Regions from separate parts of the Massilia sp. BGA-UO-ETr-WB1 genome, predicted to be linked through region 2. Evidence: riboswitches for the same ligand, from Rfam matches in the RefSeq annotation. Region 2 holds a riboswitch; each other region holds the start of a gene.
The links. A riboswitch is a leader RNA that binds a small molecule or an ion and turns the genes downstream of it on or off. The one in region 2 is predicted to bind cobalamin.
Positions count from the first base shown of each region.

Region 1: it holds a riboswitch for cobalamin, as region 2 does, so the genes downstream of both, AC56DV_RS11980 (CoA-acylating methylmalonate-semialdehyde dehydrogenase) here and AC56DV_RS23145 (TonB-dependent receptor) in region 2, are expected to answer to the same signal.
Region 3: it holds a riboswitch for cobalamin, as region 2 does, so the genes downstream of both, AC56DV_RS04340 (TonB-dependent receptor plug domain-containing protein) here and AC56DV_RS23145 (TonB-dependent receptor) in region 2, are expected to answer to the same signal.

Region 1 is NZ_JCAQOT010000023.1:800,600-811,065, forward strand. It holds gene AC56DV_RS11970 (enoyl-CoA hydratase) at 1-38, opposite strand, end outside; gene AC56DV_RS11975 (acyl-CoA dehydrogenase family protein) at 48-1,208, opposite strand; gene AC56DV_RS11980 (CoA-acylating methylmalonate-semialdehyde dehydrogenase) at 1,219-2,724, opposite strand; cobalamin riboswitch at 2,875-3,092, opposite strand; gene AC56DV_RS11985 (thiamine pyrophosphate-requiring protein) at 3,276-5,063, opposite strand; gene AC56DV_RS11990 (MFS transporter) at 5,129-6,352, opposite strand; gene AC56DV_RS11995 (response regulator) at 6,365-6,994, opposite strand; gene AC56DV_RS12000 (ATP-binding protein) at 7,109-8,575, shown strand; gene AC56DV_RS12005 (hypothetical protein) at 8,776-9,624, shown strand; gene AC56DV_RS12010 (hypothetical protein) at 9,621-10,466, shown strand, end outside.
Region 2 is NZ_JCAQOT010000026.1:162,371-172,836, forward strand. It holds gene AC56DV_RS23110 (efflux transporter outer membrane subunit) at 1-1,046, shown strand, start outside; gene AC56DV_RS23115 (MarR family winged helix-turn-helix transcriptional regulator) at 1,095-1,592, shown strand; gene AC56DV_RS23120 (FUSC family protein) at 1,607-3,775, shown strand; gene AC56DV_RS23125 (DUF1656 domain-containing protein) at 3,765-3,965, shown strand; gene AC56DV_RS23130 (efflux RND transporter periplasmic adaptor subunit) at 3,980-4,837, shown strand; gene AC56DV_RS23135 (hypothetical protein) at 4,866-5,171, opposite strand; gene AC56DV_RS23140 (thiol:disulfide interchange protein DsbA/DsbL) at 5,204-5,854, opposite strand; gene AC56DV_RS23145 (TonB-dependent receptor) at 5,991-7,964, opposite strand; cobalamin riboswitch at 8,031-8,278, opposite strand; gene AC56DV_RS23150 (M1 family metallopeptidase) at 8,341-10,466, shown strand, end outside.
Region 3 is NZ_JCAQOT010000019.1:318-10,783, forward strand. It holds gene cobT (nicotinate-nucleotide--dimethylbenzimidazole phosphoribosyltransferase) at 1-1,023, shown strand, start outside; gene AC56DV_RS04330 (adenosylcobinamide-GDP ribazoletransferase) at 1,036-1,830, shown strand; gene AC56DV_RS04335 (histidine phosphatase family protein) at 1,868-2,446, shown strand; cobalamin riboswitch at 2,452-2,681, shown strand; gene AC56DV_RS04340 (TonB-dependent receptor plug domain-containing protein) at 2,748-4,598, shown strand; gene AC56DV_RS04345 (FecCD family ABC transporter permease) at 4,630-5,652, shown strand; gene AC56DV_RS04350 (ABC transporter ATP-binding protein) at 5,664-6,437, shown strand; gene cobO (cob(I)yrinic acid a,c-diamide adenosyltransferase) at 6,434-7,066, shown strand; gene AC56DV_RS04360 (cobyrinic acid a,c-diamide synthase CobB) at 7,060-8,418, shown strand; gene cobU (bifunctional adenosylcobinamide kinase/adenosylcobinamide-phosphate guanylyltransferase) at 8,429-8,995, shown strand; gene cbiB (adenosylcobinamide-phosphate synthase CbiB) at 8,989-9,948, shown strand; gene cobD (threonine-phosphate decarboxylase CobD) at 9,941-10,466, shown strand, end outside.

The DNA.
Region 1 (10,466 bases), on a different contig from region 2:
TCCATGATCTGCAATTGCAAATTGGTGTAGGTAGTCACAGGGTCTCCTCAGAGGTTTTCTTCGGTTGGTGCATGCTGCAGTAAATGGCGCGCCACGATGACGCGCATGATTTCATTGGTGCCTTCCAAAATCTGGTGCACGCGCACGTCGCGCAGGAAGCGTTCCAGCGGATAGTCGCGCAGGTAGCCGTAGCCGCCGTGGATTTGCAGCGCCTCGTTGCAGACCGTGAAACCGGTGTCCGTGGCCAGCCGCTTGGCCATGGCGCAGTAGATGCCCGCGTTGGCCGCGCCCGCGTCGAGCTTGGTGGCCGCCAGCCGCACCATCTGGCGCGCCGCCACCAGGCCGGTCTGCATGTCGGCCAGCTTGAACTGCAAGGCCTGGAAGTCGCCCAGCACGCGCTTGAACTGCACCCGCTCGCCCATGTGGCGCTGCGCGCTGTTCAGCGCCGCCTGCGCCGCGCCGATGGAGCAGGTGGCGATGTTGATGCGGCCACCGTCCAGCCCGCGCATGGCCAGCTTGAAGCCGTCGCCCTCGCGGCCTATCAGGTGCGAAACGGGCACGCGCACGCCGTCGAAGCTGATGGCGCGCGTGGGCTGGCTGTTCCAGCCCATCTTCTCCTCCTCGCGGCCGTAGGTGATGCCGGCGCTGTTGGCCGGCACCACGAAGGCCGAAATGCCGCCCGCGCCCGCGCCGCCGGTGCGCGCCATCACCACCAGCGCGTCCGTCGCGCCCGCGCCGGAGATGAAGGCCTTGCCGCCGGTGATGAGGTAGCCGCCGTCATCCCGCACGGCGGCCGTGGTGAGCGAAGCCGCGTCCGAACCCGCGCCCGGCTCGGTCAGGCAATAGGACGCCAGCTTGCGGCCCGCCGCCAGGTCGGCGATCCATTCTTCGCGCACCTCGGGCTGCGCCCACTGCGCGATCATGGCGCTGGCCATGTTGTGGATGGTGAGATAAGCCGTGGTGGAAGGGCAGGCGCGCGCCAGCTCCTCGAACACCACGGTGGCGTCCAGCCGCGACAGGCCCAGGCCGCCCATGGCCTGCGGCACGTACAGGCCGCAGAACCCCAGCTCGCCGGCATGCGCGATGGTCTTGCGCGGGAAGATGCCCTCCGCGTCCCAGCGCGCCGCCTGCGCCGCCATCTCGCGCGCGGCGAACTGGCGCGCGGCGTCCTGGTAGGCGCGCTGGTCCTCGTTCAGTTCGAAGTCCATGACAGCCTCCTTACTTGAGCGAGATGGTCGTGTTCACGCCTCCTGTCACCGCCGCGTCGTCGAACCAGCGCGCGGTGATGGTCTTGGTTTGGGTGTAGAAGGCCACCACCTGCTTGCCGTAGGGGCCAAGGTCGCCCAGCTTGGAGCCGCGCGAGCCGGTGAAGGAGAACAGCGGCACCGGCACCGGAATCGGCACGTTGATGCCGACCTGGCCCGCGTCCACGTCCTCCTCGAAGGTGCGGGCCGCCGCGCCGGACTGCGTGAACAGCGCGGTGCCGTTGCCGTTCGGGTTGGCGTTGATGATGGCGATGGCTTCCTTCAGCGAGGCGGCGTGCATCACGCACAGCACCGGGCCGAAGATCTCCTCCTTGTAGACCGCCATGTCCTGCGTCACGCCGGAGAACACGGTGGGGCCGACGAAGTTGCCGCTCTCGTAGCCCGGCACGGTGGGCGCGCGACCGTCCAGCTCCAGCTGCGCGCCTTCTTCGATGCCCTGGCCGATCAGCTGCTGCACGCGGGCCTTGGCCTTGCGCGAGATCAGCGGGCCGATATCGGTGCCCGGTTCCGCGCCGGCGTTGATGGACAGCGTCTGCGCCTTCTTCACCAGGTCCGGCAGCCACTGCTGCGCCTCGCCCACCAGGATCACCACCGACAGCGCCATGCAGCGCTGGCCCGCCGCGCCGAAAGCGGCGCCGGCCAGGTTGTTCAGGGTCTGCTCGCGGTGCGCGTCCGGCAGTACGATGGCGTGGTTCTTCGCGCCCATCATGCACTGCGCGCGCTTGCCCGCCAGGGTGGCGCGCTGGTACACATGCGTGCCCACCGTGGTGGAGCCGACGAAGGACACGGCCTTGATGTCGGGATGGTCGCAAATGGCGTTCACCACGTCCGCGCCGCCGTGCACCACGTTCAGCACGCCGGGCGGAATGCCTGCCTGCAGCGCCAGTTCGGCCAGGCGCATGGTCACCATCGGATCCTGCTCGGAAGGCTTGAGGATGAAGGTATTGCCGCATGCGATAGCCATCGGGAACATCCACAGCGGGATCATGGCAGGGAAGTTGAACGGCGTGATGCCGGCGCAGACGCCCAGCGGCTGGTGCACGGTGTAGGTGTCCACGCCGCCGGCCACGTTGCTGGCCAGTTCACCCATCTGCAGCTGGCCGATGTTGGCCGCGTGCTCCACCACTTCCAGGCCACGGAACACGTCGCCCTCGGCGTCGGCCAGGGTCTTGCCTTGCTCGGCGGTGAGCAGGGCCGCCAGTTCGGCCATGTGCTCGCGGATCAGCGCCTGGTACTTGAGGAAGATGCGGGCGCGCGCGCCGATCGGCGTTTTGCGCCAGGTCTGGAAAGCGGCCTTGGCGGCGGCAACGGCTTGCGCCATCTCGTCCGGCGTGGCGTGCGGCACGCGGGCGATCACTTCCTGGGTGGCGGGGTTGACGACGTCGCTCCAATGCTCGGTGCGCGAATCGATGAAAGCGCCGTTGATGAGGAGTTTGACGGTAGGGATAGCAGTAGCCATGGTGTGCGTTCCTTGATGGGCGGCGCGCCTGCGTCTCTGCGCGCGTTGCGCCGCCAGTCTGCAAAGTAAGCCGTGCGGCGTCTCCCGCCGCGCGGCACCCGTCACGCGCCTTCCGCACGTGACCAGACCCGGCGCCGCCATGGAGCGGGCGGCGCTGAAGATCAACAGGCCGGTATCCGGGCTTGCAAGTCTTGCTGCTTCGCCTTCCCAGTCTCGTGGACCAGTGGCATGGATGAAGCAGCCGCACTTGCCTACCGTTGCGGAGGCAGCAGGGGCTTGGAGCGCGCGTTGTTCGGTGCGCGCCGACCACTTTCCCGTTTAACGCCGGACAAGAACTTGCCCGGCGCACCTGTTAAATAAAGATTAGCACAACAAGTGACGTTTACGTAAACGTAATTTGTTTTAATCCGCGTCTCGCAAAAATATCGATGGATAGCACTAGGTAGCACTAGCTAGTAGTGGTTAGCACATTTTAGTAAAACCGAAAAACAGGACACGCACCCTGCCCATGCCGGCAGAGGCGAGTAGCACTTTCATGCTTGGACACTACCTCAGGTCTTGGGCGGGAACCACGAATCCCACGTCTCCTTGATGGTCGCCTTGATGATGGCAATCGAGTCCGGGTCGCCCTTGAGCAGCGCCGAGAAGTAGGCGCGGGCCTGCTTGAGGGATACGTCCGGCGGCAGCGGCGGCACGTTCGGGTCGGTCACCATTTCAAGCACGCAGGGCCGGTCGCAGCGCAGCGCTTCGTCCCAGGCCGGGCCGACGTCTTCGGGGCGCGAGACGCGGATGCCTTTCAGGCCCAGCAGCTCGCCGTACGCGGCATACGGAAAATCAGGCAGCCCTTGCGACGGCGCATAGCGCGGATCGCCGCTGGTGCCGCGCTGCTCCCAGCTCACCAGATTCAAGTCGCCGTTATTCAGCACCATCACCACCAGGCGCGGATCCGCCCACTGCCGCCACAGCCGAGCCACGGTGATCAGCCCATTGATGCCGTTCATCTGCATCGCGCCGTCGCCGGCCAGCGCGATCACGGGCCGGTCCGGCCAGGCGAATTTGGCGGCGATGGCGTAGGGCACGGCCGGACCCATGGTGGCGAGTCCGCCGGACAGGCTGGCCATCATGCCGCGCCGCAGCCGCACGTCGCGCGCGTACCAGTTGGCCGACGAGCCGGAGTCGATGGTGAGGATGGCGCTGTCCGGCAGCCGCGATGACAGTTCCCAGAAAACGCGCTGCGGATTGACCGGGTCCGCTTCGTTCATGGCGCGCGCTTCCAGCACGTGCCACCAGCGCTGCACATTTTCCTGGATCTGCTGTTGCCAGCTGCGGTCGGTCTTCCGGTGCAGCAGCGGGATCAGTGCGGCCAGGGTGGCCTTGGCGTCGCCCACCAGGTTCAGCTCCATCGGATAGCGCAGGCTGGTGCGGCGCGCGTCGATGTCGATCTGCACGCCGCGCGCCTGGCCTTCTTTCGGCAGGTACTCGGCGTAGGGGAAGGACGAGCCCACCATCAGCAGCGTGTCGCAGCCGTTCATCATGTCGTGGCTGGGTTTCGTGCCGAGCAGGCCGATGGAGCCGGTCACATAGGGCAGGTCGTCCGGCACGGCGGCCTTGCCCAGCAGGGCTTTGGCGATGCCTGCGCCCAGCAGGTCGGCCACGGCGATCAGTTCGTCGGTGGCGTGCAGCGCGCCGGCGCCGGCCAGGATGGCGACCTTGCCGCCGGCGTTGAGGATGCCGGCCGCGTGCTGCAGGCCTTCCATCGACGGCTGCACGCTGGCGCTCAGCGCGCCGATGCCGCTGTGCAGCGAGCCGTGCTCGCGCGGCGGCTTGGGCACGGCGGGCAGGTCTTGCACGTCGTTGGGGAAGATGATGCAGGTGACGGTGCGCTGCTCCTTGGCGATGCGCATGGCGCGGTCGATCAGGTGGCGCACCTGCGCCGGGTCGTTCGCCACGTGCACGTATTCGTGCGCCACGTCCTTGAACAGGGAGAGCAGGTCCACTTCCTGCTGGTAGTCGCCGCCCATGGCCATGCGCGCCTGCTGGCCGATGATGGCGACCACGGGCTGGTGGTCCATCTTGGCGTCGTACAGGCCGTTGAGCAGGTGGATGGCGCCGGGGCCGGAGGTGGCCAGGCACACGCCGGTCTCGCCGGTGAACTTGGCGTGGGCGGTGGCCATGAAGGCGGCCATTTCTTCATGGCGGGGCTGGATGAATGCAATCTTTTCCTGCCGCCCGAAGGCGCCGACGATGCCGTTGATGCCGTCGCCGGGATAGCCGTACACCCGCCGCACGCCCCATTCCCCCAGGCGCTGCAAGAGGAAATCGCCCACTGTCGCAGACATGGCTGGCCTTCCGCATGGTTTGCAATGTGGCCATGGTAGTGAGCCGGGCGCGGCGGCGGCGCACGCTACTCCCTGGAAACTTGGGCGCGGATGGCGAGCAGGTAGAAGGCGAGCGACGCCAGCGCCACGGCCAGCAGCGCCAGCAGCAAGGTGGCGGGGGCGCCCAATTGCACCAGGCCGGCCACGGCCAGCGGCCCGGCGGCGCGCGAGATGAGGGCGGGCCCGGCCAGGGCGCCGGAGATGGCGCCGTAGTGGCGGCGGCCGAACATGCTCTGCGGGATGGTGCCGCGCACGATGGTGAGGATGCCGTTGCTCATGCCGTAGATCATGCAGAACAGGGCGGCTGCCCAGGCGTGGGGGCCGAACAGCAGCAGCGCGAGCAGGGCGGCGGGCAGGGCGCCGAAGGTGATCTTGCCGACAGTGCGGGGCAGGGCGTTGCGGCCGATGGTCATCTCGCCGATGCGGCCGGCCACCTGCATGGGGCCGACCAGCGCGGCCAGCCAGACGGCCAGCGCGGCGCTGTGGCCGTACTGCTGCAGCAGCGGGATCAGGTGCACGGACAGCGCGGAGAAGATGAAGCTGTTGGCGGAGAAGGCGAAGGCGAGCTTCCAGAAGGCCGGGTGGCGGATGGCTTCCTGCAGCGTGTGGTCGCGCGGGGCGGTCGGATGGGCTGGCGCCGCGGGGGCTGGCTCGCTGCTGCCGCGCGCGGCGGCGGGGTGCGGCGGCAGTTGCTTGCCGGCGGGGAGCAGCAGGTGCAGCGGGAAGCTGAGCGCGAGCTGCGCTGTGGCGTAGATCAAACAGGTGCCGCGCCAGCCGGCGTGGGCGTCCAGGTACTGGGTCAGCGGCCAGGAAACGGTGCTGGCGAAACCGCCGAACAGGGTGAGCGTGGAGATGGCTTTGCGGCTGTCCATGCCGAACTGGCGGTTGATGGTGGCGAAGGCGGCCTCGTACATGGTCATGGCCATGGCCAGCCCCAGCACGGTCCAGGCGGCGTAGTAGACGGGCAGGCTGCCCACCTGGCTCAGCAGCGCGAAGCCCAGGGCGCCCAGCAGCGAGCCGGCGCCCATGACGCCGCGCCCGCCGTGCCGGTCCAGCAGCGCGCCGATGGGCGTGGCGGCCAGGCCGGACACCAGCAGGCTCCACGAGAACGCGCCCACCACCGCCTCGCTGCGCCAGCCCATTTCGCGCTGGATCCCGGGCGCCAGGATGGCGATCGCGTAATACAGCGCGCCCCACGACATGATCTGCGTGCAGGCCAGGATGGCCAGGGTTTTCCAGCGCTGCGGCATATGCCCCTTATATCAGACGTCGATAATGCCGCGCCGGATGGCGATGGTGACGGCGTGCGTGCGGTCGTTGGCGCCCAGCTTGGCCAGCAGGCCGCTCATGTGCGCCTTCACGGTTTCCTCGGCGATGCCCAGCTCCGCCGCCACGCGCCGGTTGGAATTGCCCAGCGCCACCAGGCGCAGCACGTCGGTTTCGCGCGCGGTGAGCGCGTCGGCGGCGAAGTAGGCGGCCATCTCGGCGGCGATTTCGGGCGGTATGTGCTGCTGCCCGGCGTGCACCTTGCGTATCGTGTCCAGCAGGTCGTTGCGCAGCATGCTTTTCAGCAGATAGCCCGCCGCCCCGGCTTTCAGCGCGCGCAGCACTTGCACGTCGCCTTTATAGGTGGTGAGCACGATGATGCGCGCCTGCGGATCCTGCGCCCGGATGGCGGCGATGGCGTCGATCCCGCTCATCACCGGCATTTGCAGGTCCATCAGGGTCACGTCCGGGCGGTGCAGCAGGTACTGCTCGACCGCCTGGGCGCCGTCGCCCGCTTCGGCCACCAGCGTCACGTCCGGGCTATGTTCGAGCACGGCGGCCAGCCCTTCGCGCAGCAGGGGATGGTCGTCGGCGACCAGAATTCGGATGGCGTGCGGAGCGTTCACGGCGAGAGAAGTTTGTCAAAGGCAAACATTTTACACGAGACAACCATGTTTTAACGTTCTGTATACCCCAATCGGGGGTAGGTCATTGTGCACTGCCGCGTTACGCTGCACTTCATGGATACATTGCTGGAACAGGACACAGATATCATCGCGTTCGGCCGCTACACCTTGCTGCCGGGACGGGGCGAGTTGCAGGCCGGAGATGGCGCCACCGTGGCACTCGGGCCGCGCGCGACAGCGGTGCTGATGGCGCTGATCGCCTCGCGCGGCAACGTGGTGAGCCAGAACCAGCTGCTGGCGCTGGCCTGGCCGGGGCAGGACATCCACGCGAGCAATCTGCGGGTGCAAATTGCTGCGCTGCGCAAGGCGCTGGGCGAGGACCGCAACCTGATCGGTACGGTGGCGGGGCGGGGCTACGTATTCTCCGGGCGGCTCAGCGCGCCGCCTGCAGCCGCCGGGGCTGCCAAAGTTGCCGGGGCTGCCGGCGCGCCCGGCGCGCCCGGCGCTGCCGGCGCCGCCGGGGCAGGGCAAGGCGCTGCGGCGCGGCCTTGCACGCGCCAGTTGCCGCTGCCGATGGCGGAACTGATAGGGCGCGAAGCCCAGTTGCAGGATGTGCTGGCGCGGCTGGAAAGCTGCCGCCTGCTCACGCTGGCGGGCACCGGCGGCATCGGCAAGACGCTGCTGGCGCTGGCCATGGCGCACCGCACGGCGGCGGCGTCCACGGGCGGCGTGGCCTGGGCCGAACTGGCGGAAGCCTGCGACGCGCCCGGCGTCGGCGCGGCGGTCGCTTGCGCGCTGGGCCTGGACGCTTCCCCCGCCCACACGCCCGCCACGCTGGCGGCCCACCTGGGCGAGCAGCCGATGCTGCTGGTGCTGGACAATTGCGAACACCTGGCGGACGCCGTGGCGCGGCTGGTGGAAGTGCTGCTGCAGCGCTGTCCGCAACTGCGGCTGCTGGTCACCAGCCGCCAGCCCTTGCTGGCCGCAGGCGAGACCGTGTGGCGCGTGCCGCCGCTGGCGGTGCCGGACGTGGACGTGATCGACGGCGCGCACCTGCTGCAATACAGTGCGCTGCAGTTGTTCGTGGCCCGCGTGCGGGCGGCGGACAGCAGCTTCCATCCGTCGCCGCGCATGGCGGTGCAGATTGCGGCCATCTGCCGCAGGCTGGAAGGGCTGCCGTTGGCGATAGAGCTGGCGGCGGCCTGCGTGCCGGCGCTGGGGGTGGAGCAGACCGCAGCCGGTCTGGACGACATGCTGCGGCTGCTGCGCCGTGGCCGCCGCAACGCGCCGCTGCGGCACCAGTCGATGCGCGCGGCGCTGGACTGGAGCTACGCGCTGCTGGCCGAGCCGATGCGCTGCGCCTTGCAGCATCTGGCGGCGCTGCCGGACGGGTTTACGATAGAGGCGGCGGTCACGGCGCTGGCGCCGCAGGGTTTTTCCCTGTACGAGGCGATCGATGCGCTGGCGGGGCTGGTGAGCCATTCGCTGGCGCTGGTGGACCACAGCGGGCCGCGCGCGCGCTACCGCTTGTCCACCACCACGCGCGCATATGCGATGGAATTGCGCATGGTCGAGCAATGACGTCAGTACGGCGGAATGCGCTCGTGATGGCCGGTTCCAATGCTGCTGATTTGAGGGATGTTACATTTGGAGATATTTTTTTAGCATTAAAGTGATAACCTATTTTTAAGACCATCCTGGCTGGGATTTTGATCTTAGGTCTGGCGACTGAGGTCAAAGGAAGCGAAAGTTCCGGATTATTTTAAGAATAGGAGAACTACATGCATTCGATTCTGGCAAAGCGGATCGTCGTAATTTCTTTCGTGGCCGCGTCTTTAGCGGGATGTGCAGGGGTAAATTTCTACTCCGACCCCGCTCTTAGTGTGAAGACGGGGATTCCGATCTATGGCACCAAACCGTACGTCCTGGTATCTCGGACCGGAAGCAAAGACAAGCCTGTTGACGTGTCGATTGTCTATTTGCCGGACAACCAACGCATCATATACGCCGACCCCCGGTCCGGCCTGGGGTCTGCCAAACTTACCCTTGCCTTGGCAAATGGCCAGCTAACCTCCTTTGGTCAAGAGACCGATCCTAAATTTGCAGAACTGCTAGCGTCGGTGGGCGGTTTGATGACCGCGCACGCGGGTGCGCTTAAGACCCGCGCTGAAGCAGACAGCGTTCGCGCCGGAATTGCCCAGTCGGGCAAATCACCTATCGAGATCGGGAAAGGTGTAGCCGTTGTTGCTGATGATATGAAGGCTCAACTGGCGAAGCAGGATTCGCTGTTGAATGCGTTAACAGCCCAGGATCGTAAGAAAGTGGATAGTGCCCAATCCGCGCTTGCGCAGGCTGCCGCAAATCTTCAGGACCCGGCGAAGCTTCCCTTGGCAGACCAGAACTTAGCAATCGTCAAAGCGCAGGCGGCGGTACTCGCAAAGATGGCGATACCCGAATCAGGTGCGACAAAGATGGCGGCTGCAGTGCAACTGGTTCATCAATGGGCGGATCAGCTTCAGAAACACTTCGCAGATTCTCAACCCGAGAAACCCGACCTTCCGGACTATGAGCTTTACGAAATTGTCCAGGATGGCGCCAAAACCACCTTAAAGCGGCTAGAGACAAAATGAAAGAGGCCGGCCCGCGCAAGGAAACGACCAGGCAACTTGCAGAAGAACTGCAGCGTGATCGGTTCCATATCGACAGCAGTGTCTCGGACAGACGGAATGTTCTTGGATCGATGATTGGGGTCAAAATGCGCCGTGGGGAGCCCGAGGGACAACTTGGCATTACAGTCCTGGTGCGCGAGAAGATTCCGCTAAAGGAGCTTGAGCCTAAGGATCGAATTCCAAAGACAATCAAAGCCGGGAAAAAGGTGTGGAAAAGCGATGTTCTGGTATGGCCAAAGATGGTTGAGCAGAATGCGTCGAGGCCCTTCATCATTTTCGATGGTGCGACTCAGGGAACAATGACCTGCTTTGGCGTGAATGGGGACAAGTATTTTGGGATCTCCTGCGCGCACTGTCTGAAGGGAACTGACGGGAATGCAGCAACGCCGTCGGAAATCTGGGTATATGCAGCGCCTCTTCGGAAGTTCACAAATGCAGGTATGAGTGCCTATGCCGTCTTTTCACCCGGTTTCCGAATTAAAGGGAGCGCTGGATATGTCGATTGCGGCCTGTTTGACTTGCATGATTCATCTCTTATTTCGCGCGCCAGGGCCAGCAAACCGCTCAGCGTGGTCTCCGATCTCCGCACCTTGCTGAACACACGCGTTGTCGGTGTCAGCGCGCTCGACGCGCCAGGCTCAAGTACGCAGGCACGAACCGCTACCATAGTGGGAATCGATGCCAGCGCGCTTGGCGAACATTGCGACTTGATACTCAAAGTTGACGCTCCTGGTACTTTTTTTGGCGACAGCGGACTGCTTTGGTTAACACCCAACGGGCGTGCCGTCGGGATTCATGCACGT
Region 2 (10,466 bases):
ACGCCACCAAGAGCACCGCCAGCATCACCGCGTCCTACGACCTGGACCTGTGGGGCCGCAACCGCGGCGCCCTGGCCGCCGCGCTGCACGACGCGCAGATGGCCGCCGCCGAAGCGCAAATGGTGAAGCTGGCACTGCAGACGGCCGTGGTGCACAGCTATATCCGGCTGGCCGGCGCCTGGGCCATGCAGGACGCGGTAGCGGCCAGCCTGGAACAGCGCCGGCAGATCCTGGAGCTGACCAGGCGCCGCCGCAACGCCGGCCTGGCCAGCGACATCGACGTGGCCGCCATAGAGACAACGCTGCCGGCCGGGTGGCGCGAGCAGGAACAGGCGGCCGAATCCGTCGCCCTGCTGCGCAACCAGCTGGCGGCCCTGATCGGCCAGGGACCGGGCGATGGCGACACCATCGCCCGGCCAGTGCTGAAACTGGACAGCGGCGGCGCGGACGCGCTGCTGCCGAGCGCCCTGCCCGCCGAGCTGGTGGCGCGCCGGCCCGACTTGGCGGCCCAGCGCTGGCGCGTGGAAGCGGCGGCCAAACGCATCGGCGTGGCGCGCGCGGACTTCTACCCGAACATCAACCTGGTGGCCTTCGCCGGCTTCCAGGCGCTGGGCTTCAGCCGCCTGCTGGATGCGCAGTCGGCCACGCGCGGCGTGGCGCCCGCCATCGGCCTGCCGATCTTCGAGGGCGGCCGCCTGCGCGCCCGGCTGGGCAGCAGCCACGCGCTGTACGACATGGCCGTGCAACAGTACAACGCCACGCTGGTGCAGGCGCTGGCCGACGTGGCCAACGCGGTCACGCAGGCGCGTTCGGCGGACCAGCAGCGCCAGCTGGCCGACAAAGCGCTGGCCTCGGCCGGCAAGGCGCACGCGCTGGCCGACCGCGCCTTCCGCGCCGGCATGACCGATGGGTTGAGCGTATTGCAGGCGCGCCTCACCCTGCTGGCCGAACAGCAGCAGATGGTGCAGGTGCAAAGCAATCGTCTTGATAGCTATGCGGCGCTGATGGCGGCGCTGGGAGGAGGAATTAAACAAGATTTGCCCTGATACAACGATAGTACAATCAAGGCTTTCGTACAGGGAGAGGAGAGCGCAATGAGCAGTTTCGACGCGACCAACAAGCGCCTTAAAAACATCCACGCGCGCATACCGGAATTTCCGGAGGAGATGATGCGCCTGATGCGGCTGACGTACCACGTGCAAAAGCGCATGAAGGACTTGTCCAACGCGGCGCTGCGCAAATACGACCTGGTGGACGCCAGCTACATGGTGCTGGCCGTGCTGTACGGTTCGGACGACGAAACCTCGACCGCCTCCACGCTGGGCGAGGCCTGCATGGAAAAGCCGGCCAACCTCACGCGCGTGTGCAACGACCTGGAAACGCAAGGCCTGATTTCACGCGGCAACCGCCCCGGCGACCGCCGCTGCGTGATGATTTCGCTCACCGACAGCGGCCGCAAGCTGATTGAACAAGTCATGCCCGAAGTCTGGGCCCGCACCACCCGCGCCTACGACGGCTACAGCGCGGAAGACCGCAAGCTTTTGGAGCAGCTGTTCAAGCGACAGCTGGATAACTTGGAGAACGTCAGTTGACCTGACCTGAAAACATGACCCCGGACCGAGCCACCAGCAAGATCAAACACAACATGGCGCGGCTGACCGGGGGCTGGGCCGCCAGCGAGGGCGAACGCTGGCTGTTCGTCGCCAAGACCCTGCTGGCGGCGTTCACCGCGCTGTGGCTGGCTTTCCGTCTCGGCCTCGATTCGCCCACCACGGCGATGACCACCACCTTCATCCTGGCCCTGCCCAGCAGCGGCATGGTGCTGGAAAAAGCCTTTTACCGCCTGCTCGGCACCCTGGTCGGCTGCGCCAGCGCGCTGCTGCTGGTGGCGGCCTTCCCGCAGCAGGCGCCGCTGATGTTCACCGGCCTGGCGCTGTGGATCGCGGCCTGCACCTGCGGCGCGGCCATGTACCGCAACCAGCAATCCTACAGCTTCGTACTGGCCGGCTACACCGCCGCCATGATCGCCATTCCCGCGCTGGAGCACCCGGCGGGCGCTTTTGCGCTGGCCGTCACGCGCGTGGTGGAAGTGAGCCTAGGCGTGATCTGCGCCACCGTCGTGCACGACGCGCTGCTGCCGCGCCACCAGAGCGCGCAAGTGATGCGCACCGTGCAGGCGCGCTACCTGCGCTTCCTCGGCTTCTGCAGCGACGTGCTGGAACACAAGGCGCCGCCGGCCGAAACCGAGCTGGCGCATTTGCGCTTCGCCGCCGACATCGCGGCGCTCGAATCCGGCCGCGCCGCCGCCTTCTTCGAAGCGGCCCATGCGCGCGCCCACACGCGCCAGCTGCACGCCTTCAACAGCGCCTTCATGGCCGCGCTGACCACCTTCTACACGCTGCACCGCCTGGCCCACCGGCTGCGCCAGGATGCCGCCTCGCCCGTGCCGGCGCTGATCGAACCTCTGCTGGCCCAGCTGGCGGCAGCCCTGCAGGGCGCAACGCCGGACGGCGTGCAAACCGCCCTGGCCGCCGCCACCGCCGCTGCCCGCGCCACGGCGCCCGCCGGCGGCAAGCCCGCCTCGCCGCACCGCATCGACTTTGAAACCGCGATCGAACTGCTGGAGCGCTTTGCGCGCCAGTTCGGCGAGTTCGCCGCTGTCTACCACAGCCTGGCGCAGCGCAAGCGCATGCCGGTGAGCGATCCGCAGACCTATGCGCCGAAGACGCCGCCCGCCATCGTGCTGGCCAGCGGCTTCCGCGCCGCCGCCGCACTGCTGACCGTGGCCGGCGTGTGGTACTGGATGGCCTGGCCCTACGCCATCAACGCGGTGCTGATGACCGCCATCTTCTGCGCGCTGGCCTCATCCTCGCCGCGCCCCACGGCCATGATCAAGCAGGTGATGACCGGTTTCCTGATCGCCTGGCCGCTATCCTTCCTGACCGAGTTCTTCCTCGTCATGCCGGCCGGCGGCTACCCGATGCTGGTGCTGGCCGCCGCGCCGCTGTTCGCCGCCGGCGCCTATCTGATCACCGATCCCAGGCGCGCCGGCGTCGGCATCGGCATGACCCTGTTCAGCGCGCAGGTGATCGCGCCGCTGAACCTGGCGCACTACGACGTGGCCGCCTTCCTCAACACCACGCTGGCCATGCCGCTGGGCGTGGCGCTGGCCTGGGCCATTTTCGCCTTGGTGCTGCCGGAGCACACCATGGGCCACAAGGATCACGTGGCCGCCGCGCTGTGGCGCGAAGCGCTGGCCACCTGCACGGCGCCGTTGCGCTCCAAGCTGCCGCCGCTGCCATGGCGTCCCGGCCTCCCGCGCCTGGCTGCCGTGCGCCACCGCTTCGACAACCGCGTGCGCGACCTGCTCAGCCAATTGAATGCCGCAGCCGGCCCCACACCCGGCGAGGATGCGCGCGCCGTGGTTCGCCAGGGCCTGACCCTGCTGGAACTGGGGCACTCGGCGCTGGCATTGCGCGCACTCATCGCCGAAGCCGGCCGCAGCGAGGCCCGCAGCGCATTGCAGGACTGCGTGTCCGCGCTGGCGGCCTACTTCAAGGCGCCCACGCAGGAGCGCTGCGCCACCGCACTCGGCGCGGTGCTGCGCGCCGGCGCCGCCGTGCGAACCGCGCTGCCGGATGCGGCGCCCGACCGGACCGTCCGCCTGCGCACCGCACTGGCCGACCTGCATTCCATCTACACCTGCCTGCTGGACCAGCTTCCCCAAACCAGCGCCAGCATTGACACCAGCGCCGGAGCCCGCCATGCCTCGTGAACTCGCCGTCTTCGGCATCCTGATCCCCACCCTGCTGCCCATTTTCCTGGCCAGCCTGCTTCTGCAAGGCGCGCTGGACTGGGTGCTGGGCCATGCTGGCCTGTACCGCCGCGCCTGGCATCCGGCGTTGGTGCGCCTGTGCCTGCTGGTTTGCATCTTCAGCGCGCTGACGCTGGCCCTTTATTCCTAACCACACCGTTGACCATGACCACCAAGATCTTCCGCTTCTTCATCACCGCCCTGCTGCTCTGCGGCGCCCTGTGGCTGGGCAAATCCGCCTGGGACCGCTACATGGAATCGGCCTGGACGCGCGACGGCCGCATCAAGGCCGATGTGGTCAACATCGGCGCCGACGTGGCCGGCACCGTCACCGAAGTGCTGGTGAAGGACAACCAGCTGGTGCGGCAAGGCGACGTGCTGTTCGTAATCGACAAGGCGCGCTACAGCGCCGCGCTGGCGCAGGCCAACGCGCTGCTGGCCGGCCAGCAGGTCGAGCGCGGCCGCCGCGCCAGCGAAGCCCGGCGCCGCGCCGCGCTGGACGACGCCGTCATCTCCGCCGAGAACCGCGAAAGCGCCGGCTTCGCGGCGGACAGCGCCGGCGCCCAGCTGCGCGCGGTGCAGGCCGCGCGCGAGCTGGCGCAGCTGAACCTGGAGCGCACCGTGGTGCGCGCGCCGGTGTCCGGCTACGTGACCAACCTGAACGTGCACGCGGGCGACTTTGCCGCCGTGGGCGCGGCCAAGCTGGCCATCATCGACAGCGCGTCCTACTACGCGGTGGGGTATTTCGAGGAAACCAAGCTGCCGCTGCTGAAAACCGGCGCGCCGGTGGAACTGAGCCTGATGGGCGGCGGCACGGTGCTGCACGGGCATATCGACAGCATCGCGCGCGGCATCACCGACCGCGACGCCGGCACCGGCCGCGAGCTGCTGGCCGACGTGAGCCCCACCTTCAACTGGGTGCGCCTGGCGCAGCGCGTGCCGGTGCGCATCCGGCTCGACAGTATTCCCAAGGACCTGACGCTGGTGGCCGGCACCACCTGCACGGTCAGCGTCCACGGCTAATAAAAAACCCGCCGAGGCGGGTTTGACTTTACGGCGAAGTGTGCGTGAGCGCGTAGCCCACGTGCTGCCACCAGTGATCGCGGGTGCGCACCGTTTTCATGCACTGCACGTCGGTCTCGCCCTTGAACATGCGGTCTTCGCATTTCTTGGTGGCATAGGCGTTGCGCTGGTTCTCAGCGTTGGCCAGCGCAATCATCAGCCACACCGAAAAGGCGATCACGATCAACAGCAAGCTCCACGCAACATGGTTGACGTGGCTGCGCCAGAACAGCTTGTTCTCATCCGGCGCGGACTCGCGGTACATCGCCATCACTTCTTTTTCGGTATCGCTCATTGTTCGCTTATCGTATTAACCGTATTAACGCGTTATTTCTTGGCGGCCTTGGCTACCAGGTAATCCATCACTTGCAGCGTCGCCTGCTGGGACGCCATCTCCGACTGGCCCGGACGGCCGGCCTGCGAAGGCGACGTGACGAAGCGGCCATCGATCACGATGGTCGGCGCGCTCTCCACCTTGTACGAATTCACCACCTGGGCCGCACGCTTCATTTTAGTCTGCACGGCGAAGGAATTAAAGTATTCCAGGTATTTCGCCTTGTCGATGCCGTTTTTGACCAGGAAATCGGTCATCGCATCGTCCTTGTTCAGGCGGTTGCGGTCGACGTGGATGGCGCGGAAGATCTTGTTGTGCATCTCTTCCAGCTTGCCCATCGCTTCCAGCGTCAGGTAGGCGTGCGCCTGCGCATCGTTCGGGCCGCCGGCGGGGAAATGGATGCGGCGGAAGGCGATCTTGTCGCCCTGCTTCTTCACCCAGTCGGCCATCATCGGCTCGATGGAGTTGCAGTGCGGGCAGGAATACATGAAGAATTCGATCACTTCCACCTTCTTGCCGGTGTCGGTACGCACAGGCGAGGCCAGCGTCGTGTAGTCCACCCCTTCCTTCGGTTCGGCTGCGGAAGCGCCGGCAGCGGTGAACGACAGGGCGGCGGCAGCAATGATCAGGCGCAGAAATCGCATAGTGGTCCTTCTAGAGTAAGAGTGGCAAACGCCGCGAGATTACCATTTTTTCGCGCCCGCCATCAGGCCGGGCGAAAAAAATCCCCGTCCAGCGGGGATTTTAAGCTTCACTTAATTCAGCTTATCGAGGGACGCTTCAGAATTCGTAGCGCGCCGACAACTTCAGCTGGCGGCCGTCCGAGGTGTAAATGCCGCCTTTGCACTGGAACGCCATGCCGTAGTAGTTCTTGTCCGTCAGGTTCAGGCCGGACAGCGCCACTTCCCAGGCGCCGAACTTGCGCGCGTAGCGGGCATCCAGCGTGGTGTAGGACGGGATGCGCGCGGCGCAGCTGTTGTCGAAATCGGAACCGAAACGCTGGCTGTCCACCCACTGCGCGCCGATGTCGGCGGTCTGGCCGTCGGCCGGGGTCCACGACAGGCGCGCGCTCAGCACGTTCTTCGGCACCAGCACCATTTCACGGCCGGCGATGGCGCCTTCGGTGAAAGTGGCTTTCACGCGCTGGTAGTGGCCGCTCAGGGTCCAGTCGCGCGCCAGCTCGGCGCTCGCGTCCAGCTCGAAGCCCTGGCGCTTGGTCGGCGCCAGGTTGGTGTTGGCGCCGAAGCCGAACGCGCCGGCGGTCGGATCGTAGAAGATCTCGTTGCGCAGCTCGTGGCGGAACACGCGCGCCGACAGCTTGCTGCCGCCGTCGGTGTAGGTGGTGCCCAGTTCCAGGTCGTGCGAGGTCTGCGGCTGCAGTACGGTGTCCGGCAGCGGAGTGTAGCCGTTTTCGTCGGCGTTGGCGACGCGGTAGCTGTGGCCGATCTTGGCGTGCAGCGTGGCTTTCGGCGACAGCGCGTAGCTGCCCTGCACGTCCCAGGCGTTCTGGGCCTGGGTGACGTCATAGTTGGCCACCGACCACGGCGACGGGTCGGTGTTGACTTTGTCGAACAGCTCGCGGCGCACGCCGGCGGCCAGGCGGAAGGCTTCCCACTTGACCTCGTCGCGCAGGTACAGCGCCTTCGATTTCTGCGTCGCCTTGGACGGGCTGCCGCCCTTCACGTCGCGGGTCCAGTCGATGAAGTCCACGCCCACCACCGCTTCGTTCAGCAGGCCGCCGAACTGGCTCAGCTTGCGCACGCGCGGCGAGAACTGGGTCTGCTTGCTTTCGTAGTCGACTTGGTAGGTACTGGCGGGGAAGATGTAGGTCGCTTCCAGCTCCTTGCGGCGGTGCGACAGCTCGGCGGCCAGGTCGTAACCCGCCACCTTGGCTTCGATGAACGCGGTGAAGCGGTCGCTGTCGAGCGAGCCGAAGTCCTTCGGCGTGCTGGCCTGGCGCGGGTTGGCGTCGAACTGGGCCTGGGTCAGTGAGCCGGCGAAACGCGAGTCCTGGCGCGTGCTCGACAGGCGTACGCCGGCGCGGCCGTCGGTGAAGGCCAGCTGCGCGCCGGCGTTCACGCTGCGCGATTTGAAATCGTTGTTGTCGCGGTAGTTATCGGTGTCCAGCGCGCCGCCGGACAGGTCGAACGCCCAGTTGCCCGCGCCATGCGTCAGCGCCGCGCGGCCTTCGCGCAGGCCGAACTGGCCCACTTCGCCGAACACGCTGCCATGGGTGCCCGCCGAGCGCGCGCCTGGACGCTTGGTGACGATCTGGATCACGCCGCCGGTGGCGCCGTCGCCGAACAGCACGCTGCTGCCGCCGCGCGTGATCTCGATGCGCTCGACCGAATCCACCGGGATGGTGGACAGGATGGCCGAACTCAGTTCATTCTCGGACAGGCGCACGCCGTCCAGCATCACCACCATGTTCTGGCTGCTGTTGGTGCCGAAGCCGCGCAGGTCCAGCGCGAAGTCCGGGCTGCCGTCCAGGCTCTGGTGGCCCAGCACGCCGCCGATCTTGCGGATGGCCTGGTTCACGTCGCTGGCGCCGGAGCGGCGGATCTCGGCCGCGCTGATGACGGTGGCGCCGATGGGCAGCAGCGACGGGTCGCTGTCGAAACGGGCGCCGGTGACCACTACCGGGGCCAGCACCTGCGCCGGGGTCTGGGCGGCAACCGGGGCGGCGGCGGTGAAGCACAGGGCAATGGCAAGCGCCATCGGTGCCGGCGAACGGCGGGAATTCGAGTTGTTCATTGTGTTCTTTACGCGTAGTGAGCATCCGCCTGCGTCCCCGCAGGGCGGATTCAACGGAAGGCTGTTCGCGCTTCCACCTGTCTGGCCGGTATCCGGGCTGGCAAGACGGGACGGGATCACCTTCCGGCGCAGGCCTTGCCTGCACAGTGGTTGTCGATCCAGCCTGCCGCGCACTCTACAGCGCGGCGCTTGCGTACCGTTGCGGGGGCAGCACACCTTGGCCGCCGCGCTGCCGATGAGCGCTGGCTGCCTTGTGTTTCCCGTTTAACTGCGTCCATGGACATGGGCGCGGGCACCAAAACGCGGCCATTATACTCCTGCCGATCAGGTTGATAACGTTGGCAATTTATTACGGGCTTGGTTTATAGTGGCGGGCATGAACGCACACTCATACCGCAAGCTCGCCGCCGTCGCCGCCGTGGCAGCCGCAGCCACGCTGGCGGCGCTGGCCCTGGCGCAAGTCCAGGTCATCGCCATCCCGGAACCCTACACGGACACCGGCATCCCCTTCGCCCCGGCGCAGGCTGCCGCCGTGACCACGCCCAGCGCGCCGGACGCCTGGGGCGGGCCGCGCACCGGCAGCGAGCCGACGCTGTCGGACCGCGTGGTGGACTACAAGATCGAAGCCACGCTGGACCCGGTCAAGCACACGGTGGACGGCAAGCAGCAGCTCACCTGGCGCAACCGCAGCGCGCACCCTGTGCGCACGGTCTACCTGCACCTCTACCTGAACGCCTTCGAGCACGCCGGCACCACCTTCTTCACCGAACACCGCGCCATGGGCGGCCAGGGCATGTTCAGCACCGACCCCAAGGACGGCGAATGGGGCCACATCGACCTGCGCAGCGTGACGCAGGGCGGCGCCAAGGTGGAGCAATCTTTCGTGCAGCCGGACGGCGGCCCGGCCGGCGACCGCACCGTGGTGCGCCTGGACCTGCCGCAGCCGGTGGAAGCGGGAGCCAGCACCACGCTCGCCATCGACTTCCACAGCCAGCTGCCACGGCTGCTGGCGCGCAGCGGCTACTTCGGCAGCTTCCACCTGGTGGCGCAGTGGTTCCCCAAGATCGGCGTGCTGGAACTGGCGGGCGAACGCGGCGCCACCAAGCCGCGCTGGAACGTGCACGAGTACCACGCCGAGTCCGAGTTCTACGCCGACTTCGGCAGCTTCGACGTGAAGCTCACCGCGCCCAAGGAATACACGGTGGGCGCCACCGGCGAGCTGCAGGGCGCGCCGGTGGAAAAGAACGGCATGCTCACCCACCACTACGTGCAAGGCGACGTGCACGATTTCGCCTGGACCGCAGACAAGCGCTACGCGCCGCCGCTGACCGGCAGCTGGAGCGGCGCGGGCAGCCCGCCCGTCAGCATCAAGGTGCTGTACGCGCCGGAGTTCAAGGCCAGCGCGGCGCCGTCGCTGAAGGCCGCGCAGGACGCGCTCACCTACTACTCAAAGACGCTGGGCCCCTACCCCTACAAGACGCTGACCGTGGTGCTGCCGCCGCATAACGCCGGCGCGGCGGCGGGCATGGAATACCCCACCTTCTACACCGCCGACAGCTTCACCAAGGTGGAGAAAAACTCGCTGGAGGAATTCGACCTGGACCTGGTCAACATCCACGAATTCGGCCACGGCTACTTCTACGGCATCCTCGCTTCCAACGAGTTCGAGGAACCGCTGCTGGACGAAGGCCTGAACGAATACTGGAACATGCGCATGGCGCGCGAGCGCGGGCAGCGGATCCACCCGGCGCCGTGGTGGCTGCGCGCCGTCGGCATCTCGCCGGGCTTCGACGGCTTCCACTATGAACTGGGCGGCGCGGTGCGCGAGAACCCGGCCGATCCGGCGGGCCAGAACGCGTATTCGCGCCTGCAGGGCATCGGCCCGGCCTACAACCGCAGCGCCATCATCTTCCACGACCTGGAGGCGCAGTTGGGCAAGGAAGCCACCGAGCAAGCCTTCAAGGAATACTACAGGCGCTGGCGCTTCCGCCACCCCAGCATCGCCGACTTGCGCGAGACGCTGGCCGAAGCCAGCGGCCAGCGCGCGGTGGTGGAGCGCGTGTTTGCGCAGCAGATCTACCGCACCGGCAAGGTGGATGACCGCGTGCAATCGATCCGCAGCGAGGAAGTGCTGCCGCAGCCGGGCAGCAGCATCGTCAACGGCAAGCGTGTGGCGCTGACGCAGGAGCAGGTGGACCAGCAGATCGACGCCGCGCGCGAAAAATGGGACAAGGCGCACCCGGAAGCCAAGGCCGGTACCGGCCCGTATCCCTTCCTCACCGAGGTCGTGGTGCGCCGGCGCGGCGAGGCCGTACCGCAAACGCTGTTGGTGCGCTTCGCCGACGGCAGCAGCGAAACCGTCAAGTGGGACCCGCAGAACGGCGAACGCTGGCAACGCTTCGTATGGCAAAAGCCGGCCAAGGCCGTGTCGGCCCAGCTGGACCCGGAACGCAAGCACCTGCTGGACACCAACAAGCTCGACGACAGCCGCACGCTGAAGGC
Region 3 (10,466 bases), on a different contig from region 2:
CTTATTTCCCCCACCGCGAATGCCGAACTGTCCGCTGCGCTGGAGCGCGCCGTCAATAACAAGACCAAGCCGCTCGGCAGCCTGGGCGTACTGGAGGCGCTGGCCAAACAGATAGGCCTGATCCAGGGCACAACGGCACTCTCTATAGTAGGTCCGGCGATCCTGGTGTTCGCGGGCGACCATGGCGTGGTTGCCGAAGGCGTTTCCGCCTACCCGCAGGACGTGACCTGGCAGATGGTGGAGAACTTCCTGGCCAAGGGCGCCGCCATCAATGTATTCGCCAGGCAGATGGGCTGCGCGCTGCACGTGGTGGACGCCGGCGTGAACCATGACTTCGGCGCGCGCGACGGCCTGCACGACCGCAAGGTGGCGCACGGCACCCGTAACTTCGCGCAGGAGCCGGCCATGACGGCGGAACAATGCGCCGCCGCGCTGGCGCACGGCGCGGCGCTGGCTGCGGACCTGGCGGGTAACGTGGTGGGCTTCGGCGAGATGGGCATCGGGAACACCACTGCCGCCGCCGCGCTGATGCACAAGCTGACCGGCATCCCGGTGGCGCAATGCGTGGGCGCGGGCACCGGCCTGTCCGCCGAGGGCGTGCTGCACAAGCAGCGCGTGATCGAGGCGGCCGCCGCGAAGCATGCCGATGCCAACGATCCGCTGGACGTGCTGGCGGCTTTCGGCGGTTTCGAGATCGCCATGATGGCGGGCGCCATGCTGAAATCGGCCGAGCTGCGCAAGGTATTGCTGATCGACGGCTTCATCGTCACCAGCGCGCTGCTGGTGGCGGCGCGCCTGCAGCCGGCCATACTCGACTACTGCGTGTTCGCGCATTGCTCGGACGAGAGCGGCCACAAACAGATGCTGGCCAACCTGGGCGCGCGCCCGCTGTTGAACCTGGGCCTGCGCCTGGGCGAAGGCACCGGCAGCGCGCTGGCCCTGCCGCTGCTGCACGCGGCGGTCAATTTCGTGAACCAGATGGCGACTTTCGAGTCCGCCCAGGTGAGCGAGAAGTCCGAGTAAGCGCGGCAGGCCATGCATTACGCCCTGCATCAGCTGCGGCTGTTCTTCATTGCGCTGCAATTCTTCACGCGGCTGCCCATCCCGCGCTGGGTGGGCTTCGATCCCGCGTGGCTGCACCATGCGTCGCGCTACTTCCCGCTGGTGGGGCTGGTGGTGGCCGCCATCGCCGCGGCGGTGTACGCGGCGGCGGCCTTCGTCTTCCCCGCGCCGGTTGCCGTGCTGCTGGCGACGGCGGCCGGCATCTACGCCACCGGCGCTTTCCATGAAGACGGCTTTGCCGACATGTGCGACGGCTTTGGCGGCGGCATGACGCGCGAGCGCGTGCTGGAGATCATGAAGGATTCGCGCATCGGTGCGTACGGCGCGATCGGCACCATCTGCCTGCTGGCGGTGAAATGCGCCGCGCTGGCCATGCTGCCGCCCGCCGTGGCGGTGGCCGCGCTGTTTTTGGCGCATCCGCTGTCGCGCCTTGCGGCCACGTCGCTGATCTGGCGCATGGAGTATGCGCGTGCAGAGGGCAAGTCCAAGCCCATGGCGCAAGAGATGAGCGGCGCGGAGTTTGGCATTGCCTGCATTTGCGCGGCGCTGCCGGCGGCTATCATCGGCGCGATGGGATGGCTGCCGTGGCAGTCCATCGCCGCCGCCGTGCCGGCAGCGCTGGCCGCCGCCGCATGGCTGGGCCGCAAATGCGCGCGCCGCATCGGCGGCTATACGGGCGACTGCCTGGGCGCGGTGCAGCAGTTGGCCGAAGTGCTGATCTACCTGTGCGTGCTGGCCGGCCTTGGACACGGCGCGTGGCAGATATGAGCACGCGGGCCCGGCGGCGCCACAGAGGGTGCGGGCCATGCGCCTGATCCTGGTGCGTCATCCGCAGCCGCTGGTGGCGCCGGGCGTGTGCTACGGCAGCAGCGACCTGCCCGCCGCGCCGGACGATATCGCGCGCGTGCATGCGGCGCTGCTGGCCAGCGCCAGCATCCCGCCCGGCACGCCGCTCTATTCCAGCCCCCTTCAGCGCTGCACCGCGCTGGCCAAGCGCCTCGGCCCGCACACGCTGGACGCGCGCCTGGCCGAGATGGATTTCGGCGCCTGGGAGCAGCGCAGCTGGGACGATGTCCCGCGCGCCGAGGTGGATGCCTGGGCGGCGGACCTGGCCTGCTACCGTCCCGGCGGCGGCGAGAGCGTGCTGCAGGTGGCCGAACGGGTAGCCGCCTTCCGCGCGGACCTGCTGCGCCGGCATGGCGGGCAAGCGGGCGGCCCGCAAGCCGCCGCCATCATCTGCCACGCCGGCACGATCCGCCTGCTGGCGGCGCTGGATGCTGGCCTGCGCGCCGGGTTGCCGCTGGCCGAAATCGCGCTGCGGGCCGCCGCCGCGCCGCACAAGGTCGCCTACGGCGAGACTGTCATTCTGGAAGCCGTCGCCTGAAGTCCGTATAATGGCCGGGTTTTGGTGCCCGCGCGCATGCCTATGCGCGCAGTTAAACGGGAAACACGAAGCCGCTCCCCTACCAGGAAAACGGCCAACGTGTGCTGCCCCCGCAACGGTAAACAAGTGTCGCCCACGGCGACAAGCTGCCTCCGACAAACCACTGTGCTCAGCATGGGAAGGTAAGGCAGTTCAACTTGCGAGCCCGGATACCGGCCAAAGCAGGTGGATGCGCAGCGCGCATCTGTTCAATCCAGCCCACGGGGAAGTAGGCTGGTTGCATACTATACAAAGAACTACTATGAGTTTTCCTGTAATCCGGCACGCGGCCGTCACGTCGCTGGCCATGGCTATGGCCGCGCCTTCCTTCGCCCAGACCACCGTATCGGACGCCGTGATCGTCACCGCCACCCGTTCGTCGCAACTGCAGCGCGACGTGCTGAGCGACATCGTCACCCTGCAGGCGGAAGACATCGCCCGCTCCGGCGCCGGCTCCATCACCGACCTGCTGCAGCGCCAGCGCGGCATCGAGATCGCCCGCAACGGCGGCCCCGGCACCAATTCCAGCGTCTACCTGCGCGGCGCCAATGCCAACCAGACCGTGGTGCTGGTGGACGGCGTGCGCATCGGCTCCATCACCTCCGGCACCGCCAGCTGGTCGGCGATTCCGCTGCAGGCCATCGAGCGCATCGATATCGTGTACGGCCCAATGAGCTCCCTGTACGGCGCCGACGCCATCGGCGGCGTGGTGCAGATCTTCACCAGGAAGGGCGCCGGCCCGCAGAACGTGTCCGCGTCCTTCGGCGTGGGCAGCGACCAGACCCGCAAATACGACGCCAGCATCTTCGGCGCCAGCGAAGGCGACAACAGCTTCAGCTACGCCATCAGCGCCGGCCGCGAAAAATCGGACGGTTTCTCGTCCACCAAGCCTGGCAGCAGCAGCTTCAACGCGGACGATGACGGCTACGACCGCACCAGCACTTCCGGCCAGTTCGGCTTCGAGCTGGCCAAGGGCCACGACCTGGGCCTGGTATTCCTCAACAGCCGCACCGACGCCCGGTTCGACAGCGGCGCCAGCCGCTACGACACGCGCAGCCAGACCAAACTGTCCAACCTGGGCGTGTTCAGCAAAAACCAGGTGATGGACAACTGGTACAGCACCGTGCAGCTGGCCAAGGCGGAAGACACCTCGATCTCCGACACCGGCGTGGCCAGCGCCTACAGCCGCATCGACAGCAAGCAGACCGACGTCACCTGGCAGAACGATTTCCGCATCGGCGACGATACGCTGCAGCTGCTGCTCGGCCACCGCGAAGAGAAGGTGGTGTCCGGTTCCACGCCCGCGCTGGGCAAGGTCCGCAAGACCGATTCCTACGCCGGCGCCTACAGCATGAAGCGCGGCGCGCACCTGGCCACCTTCGGCCTGCGCGCGGACGACAGCTCGCAGTACGGCACCAAGACCACCGGCTCGGCAGGCTACGGCTACCGCTTCAGCAGCGCGCTGCGCGTCAGCGCCAGCTTCGGCACCAGCTTCCGCGCGCCCACCTTCAACGAGTTGTACTATCCGGGCTTCGGCTACGAGAACAACAAGCCGGAGCAGGGCCGCAACGCAGAGGCAGGCCTGCAGTACGACGACGGCGTGACCGAATTCGGCGCCAGCATCTACCGCAACAAGCTGACCGACATGCTGGTGACCACCACGCCATGCCCGGACCCCACCCGCAAGGGCAGCTGCTCCTACAATGTGAACCACGCCATGCTGGAAGGCGTATCGCTGAGCGGCAGCCGCCGCATCGGCGCGTTCACCGTGGCCGCCAACGCCGACTGGCAGGACCCGAAGGATGAGACCACCGGCAAATCGCTGGCGCGCCGCTCGAAGAAGCATGGCAATGCCAGCGTAGAATACGCCGCAGGCGCGCTGACCGCGGGCGCCGAGCTGCAGGTTTCCGGCCGCCGCTTCGACGACGCCGCCAACCGCAACCGCCTCGGCGGCTACAGCCTGCTGAACCTGTACGCCACCTGGCAGTTCGCGCGCGACTGGTCCGTGCTGGCGCGCCTGAACAACGTCGCCGACAAGAACTACGAAGTGGCGCGCAACTACGGCACGCCGGGCGCCAAGTTCTTCGCCGCAGTTCGTTACGGTATCAAGTAAAGCGTTAAACAAAAGGGTCTTTTAAAGCACCATGCATCCACACCCCTCCAATCTGCGCACGCGGGCAAGCGCCATCACCGGCGGACTGCTGCTGTTCGTCATCGGCAGCCTGCTGTTCTCCGGCGTGACCGGCTCGGTCCACATTCCGCTGTCCGACATTCCCGGCGCGCTGGGCGAACTGTGGAACGGCAAGGCCGACAGCCTTGCCGCCACCCTGCTCGACCTGCGCGGCAGCCGCGCGCTGACGGCGTTCGTCACCGGCGCGGCGCTGTCGCTGGCGGGGGTGATGATGCAGGCCCTGCTGCGCAACCCGCTGGCCGACCCCTACGTGCTGGGCATCTCGTCCGGCGCGGCGGTGGGCGCGCTGGCGGCCATGATGTTCATGTGCGCGGCCTGGGTGGTGGACGCGGCGGCGTTCGGCGGCGCGGTGGCGGTGTCCATGATGCTGTACTTCCTGGCGCGGCGCGACATGCGCAGCGGCGCGGCGGCCGAAGGCGGCACCGCCCTGCTGCTGCTGACCGGCGTGATCCTGACGGCGGCCTGCACGGCGCTGATCACGCTGATGCTGTCGATCGCACCTGAAAGCCGCTTGCGCACCATGGTGTTCTGGCTGATCGGCGACCTGGCCGGGGCGCCGATGCGCTGGATACCGTGGATCGTACTGGCCGGCGCCACGCTGTTCGCGCTGCGCAGCGCGCGCGCCATCAATGTGATGGCGCTGCACGCCGAGGCGGCCGTTACGCTGGGCATCAACGTGGGCGCGCTGCGCAAGGGACTGTTCTTCGTGTCCGCCCTGCTGACCGCCAGCGCAGTGACCAATGCAGGCAGCGTGGGCTTCGTGGGGCTGATCGTGCCGCACGCCTGCCGCTTCGCCTTCGGCCCGGACCACCGCGTGCTGATCCCTGCGGCGATGCTGACGGGCGGCGGCTACCTGGTGCTGGCCGATACCCTGGCGCGCACCCTGTTCGCGCCGCTGCAGCTGCCGGTGGGCGTGGTGACCGCGCTGATCGGCACCCCGGTGTTCCTGTACCAACTCCACAGGCTGCAGAAATGACCGCCACCCGCATGATCACCACCCATGAGCTGACGCTGCGCATCGGCGCGCGCACGCTGATCGAAAAACTGGACTGGCAAGTGCGCGACGGCGAATGCTGGAGCGTGATCGGCCGCAACGGCGCGGGCAAAAGCACGCTGCTGCGCACTCTGGCGGGGCTGATCCCGCTGGATGAAGGCGGCGTGTCCATCCAGGGCCGCAGCCTGCCGGACTGGCCGCTGGCCGAACTGGCGCGCGAGCGCGCCTTCCTGGCGCAGTCGCGCAACGACGCTTTTGCCTACAGCGTGATCGAAACCGTGCTGTCGGCGCGCCATCCCTATCATGGCGACCGCTATTGGGAGAACACCGACGACCACCGCCTGGCCATGGAAGCCCTGGCGGCCATGGAAGTGGCGGAGCTGGCGCAACGCAATGTGCGCACGCTGTCCGGCGGCGAGCGCCAGCGCGTGGCCATCGCCGCCATGCTGGCGCAGGACACGCCGCTGCTGCTGCTGGACGAGCCGGCCAACGCGCTCGACCTGGCGCACCAGGTGAGCGTGATGCGCCTGCTGGCGCGCCTGTGCTGCGAACAACATAAAACCGTGGTGATGGTCGGCCATGACCTCACGCTGGCGCACAGCGTTTCCACCCACGCCCTGCTGCTGATGGGCGACGGCCGCTGGCTGGCCGGGCCGGTGGAAGACGTGATGCAGCCGGACATACTGAGCGACTACCTGGGCCACCCGATCGACGTGATCCGGCACGGCCAGCGCCACATCTTCATACCGAAGGAAGAAATAGCATGAGCGACAACATCAACGACACCAACGATATCGACGCGCTGAACGAGCGCCACCGCGTGCGCATGGAACGCAAGAAGGCCATCATCGACGCCAAGATCGCGGCGGCCGACAAACAGATCGGCATCATCATCGTCAACACCGGCAACGGCAAGGGCAAGAGTTCGTCCGGCTTCGGCATGGCGGTGCGCGCCATGGGCCACGGCATGAAAGTGGGCGTGGTGCAGTTCATCAAGGGTGCGATGCAGACCGGCGAAGAGCAGTTCCTGCGCCGCTTCCCGGAAGAGGTGAGCTTCCACTCCATGGGCGAGGGCTATACCTGGGAAACCCAGAACCGCGAGCGCGACATCGAAAAGGCCGAGCTGGCGTGGGAGCAGGCCAAGCGCTTCCTGGCCGATCCCGGCGTGGGCATGGTGGTGCTGGATGAACTGAACATCGCGCTGAAGTACCGCTACCTGGACGTGAATACCGTGATCGCCGACCTGCTGGAGCGGCCGGCCATGCAGCACGTGGTGATTACCGGGCGCGGCGCGCCGCAGGAACTGATCGACGTGGCGGACACCGTCACTGAGATGAACGTGGTCAAGCATGCCTTCAAGGCGGGCATCGGCGCGCAGGCGGGCACGGAATGGTAACGTCTTCGCATATCAACGCCCCGGTGGTGCTGGTGGCGGCGGTGGCGTCCGGCCAGGGCAAGACCACCGTCACGGCGGCGCTGGCGCGCAAGCTGACCCGGATGGGCCGCAAGGTACGCGTGTTCAAATGCGGGCCGGACTTCATCGACCCCATGCTGCTGGAGCGCGCCAGCGGCGCGCCTGTGAAGTCGCTGGACCTGTGGATCGTTGGCCGCGAAGCCTGCCGCGCGCAATTGGCGCGGGCCGCGCTGGAGGCGGACGTGATCCTGATCGAAGGAGTGATGGGCTTGTACGACGGCTCGCCGTCGTCGGCGGACCTGGCGCGCGAGTTCGGCGTTCCGGTGATGGCGGTGATCGACGCCGGTTCGATGGCGCAAACGGCCGGCGCGCTGGTGCACGGCCTGCGCGACTATGGTCCGGTGGACATGGCGGGCGTGATCGCCAACCGCGTCGCCAGCCCGGGGCACACGGCCATGGTGGCTGCCTCGCTGCGCGACATTCCGCTGTTCGCCACCCTGCCCAAGCAGGCGCGCTCGCTGCCGGAACGCCACCTGGGCCTGGTGCTGCCGTCCGAAGTGGAGGGTATCGACGGGCTGCTGGACCAGCTGGCGGACCAGCTGAATTTCGACGAGGCGGCGTGGAGCAATCTGCGCAGTACGCGCCTGGAGCTGGGCGACGCGCTGGCGGCAGCCAGTGCCAGCGCCATCGCGGCCGCGGAGCCGGGCGAGGAACTCTCCGATGCGCGTCCGCTGGCCGGCCGCACAATCGCCATCGCGCGCGACGCGGCCTTCATGTTCCTGTATCCGGCCAACCTGGAAACGCTGTCCGAGCTGGGCGCCACGCTGGAATTCTTCTCGCCGCTGGCGGACGATCCAGTGCCGGCAGGCGCGGACGCGGTCTATCTGCCGGGCGGCTATCCCGAGCTGCATGCGGAAAAGCTGGCCTATGCGCAGCGCTGGCAGGAATCGATCCGCGCCGCGCACCGCGACGGCACGCCCATCGTGGCGGAATGCGGCGGCATGATGGCGCTGGCGGAAACGCTGGCCGACAAGGCCGGTACGGTCTGGAACATGGCGGCGCTGCTGCCCGGCCGCGTGGCCATGCAGGCGCGCCTGGCCGGCCTGGGCTCGCAAGGCATGCCGACGCCGCACGGCGTCCTGCGCGGACATACTTTCCATTACTCGACCCTGGAAACTTCGCTGGCACCGGCGGTGCGCACGGTGAAGCATCCGTCGGGTGTGGACGGCGAGGCGGTCTACAAGCTCGGTTCGCTGACGGCGTCCTACTTCCACGCCTACTTCCCGTCCAATCCGGCGGCGGTGGCGGCCATGTTCACACGGGGCGCAACATGAGGAGTGCAAAATGACCTGCACGCTGGTGTTCGGCGGCGCCCGCTCGGGCAAGAGCGCCTATGCGGAGAAGCTCGCCATCACCTCGGGCAAGGAGGTGGTCTACATCGCCACGGCGCGCGCGGGGGATGGCGAGATGGCGGTGCGCATCGCCCACCACCAGCGCCAGCGGTCTTCGGAATGGACGACTGTCGAGGAGCCGCTGGCGCTCGCGCAGGCGCTGCAGCAATGGTGCACGCCCGGCCGCCTGGTGCTGGTGGACTGCCTGACGCTGTGGCTCAGCAACCTGATGTTCGCCGACGGCACGGACTACCCGGACGTGGGCGAGATCGCCCTGCCGGAACGCTTCCATGCCGAGCGCGCGGCGCTGCTGGACGTGCTGGCGCGGGCGGCGGACGCCATGGGCGACATCGTGCTGGTGTCGAACGAAGTCGGCATGGGCATCGTCCCCTACGGCGCGATCTCGCGCGCCTTCACCGATGAAGCGGGGCGCCTGAACCAGGCCGTCGCCGCCGTGTGCGGCCGCGCTGTATTCGTCGCGGCCGGCCTGCCCCTCGTGCTGAAAGGCGCGCCATGCTGATGGGGATGAGTGCCGCCGCCATCGCGCTGCTGCTTGCGGCGGGCGTGGCGCTCGACCTGCTGCTGGGCGAAACGCCGCGCTGGCACCCGCTGGTCGGCTTCGGCAAGCTGGCCAACGCCATCGAGCGCCGCCTGAACCGGGGCGGCTCGCGCTTCCCGCGCGGCGCGCTGGCCTGGCTGCTGGCGGTGGTGCCGCTCACGCTGCTGGCGTGGGCCGTGGCCACTGCCGCAACTATGACCATCATCGGTTTCGCGCTCCATGCACTGATGCTGTACTTCTGCATCGGCCTGCGCAGCCTGCGCGACCACAATCTGCCTATCGCCGACGCGCTGTCGAAAGGCGACCTGCCTGCGGCGCGCTACCTGACCTCCCGCATCGTCAGCCGCGACACGGCCAGCGCCACGCCTGCCGACCTGGCCAAAGCCAGCACCGAGTCGCTGCTTGAAAACGGCAACGACGCGGTGTTCGGCACGCTGTTCTGGTTCGCCATCGCCGGCGGTCCGGGCGCGGTGCTGTTCCGCCTTGCAAACACGCTGGACGCCATGTGGGGCTACCGCAATGCGCGCTTCCTGCAATTCGGCTGCGCCGCCGCGCGCATCGACGACGCGCTGAACTACATCCCGGCGCGCCTGACCGCGCTGTCCTACGTGCTGCTGGCGCCCACCCTGGCCGGCAAGCGCCTGGCCTGGCATTGCTGGCGCACGCAAGCGCCGGCATGGAGCAGCCCGAACGCCGGCCCGGTCATGTCCAGCGGCGCCGGCGCGCTCGGCCTGGCGCTGGGCGGCGCGGCGGTCTACGACGGGGAAACCGAACAGCGGCCGCCGCTCGGCAGCGGCAGCGCCGCGCAAGGCGCGGACATCCAGCGCGCATGGCAGCTGGTGGCGCGCACCACCGCGCTGTGGCTCGCCGTGGCCGCCATCGCCGCCGCCATAGCGGGAGGCCTGCATGCTTGAACATGGCGGCAACCTGCGCCAGGCCGCGCTGCGCTATGGGCGCAGCGACTGGCTCGACCTCTCCACCGGCATCAACCCTGAATGGTATCCAGCGCCAGCCATCGCCGACAACGCGTGGCATCGCTTGCCGGAGCCCGATCCCGCACTGACGCTGGCGGCGCAGGCCTATTACGGCGCGCCGCTGATGCTGCCGGTCGCCGGCACGCAAGCCGCCATCCAGGCGCTGCCCCGCTTGCGGCTGCCGTCACGCGTCGTCGTGGCGGCGCCATCGTATGCCGAGCATGCCCACCACTGGGCACAGCATGGCCACACGCTGCGGCAAGTGCCTTACGACGCGCTGGACGCCGCCGTCGCCGAGTGCGACGTGATGGTGGTGGTCAATCCGAACAACCCCACCGGCGCCACCGTGCCGCGCGAACGCCTGCTCGAGTGGGCAGGACAACTCTCCGCACGCGGCGGCTGGCTGATCGTGGACGAGGCTTTCGGCGACACGGCGCTGCAAGCCAGTGTCGCCGGCA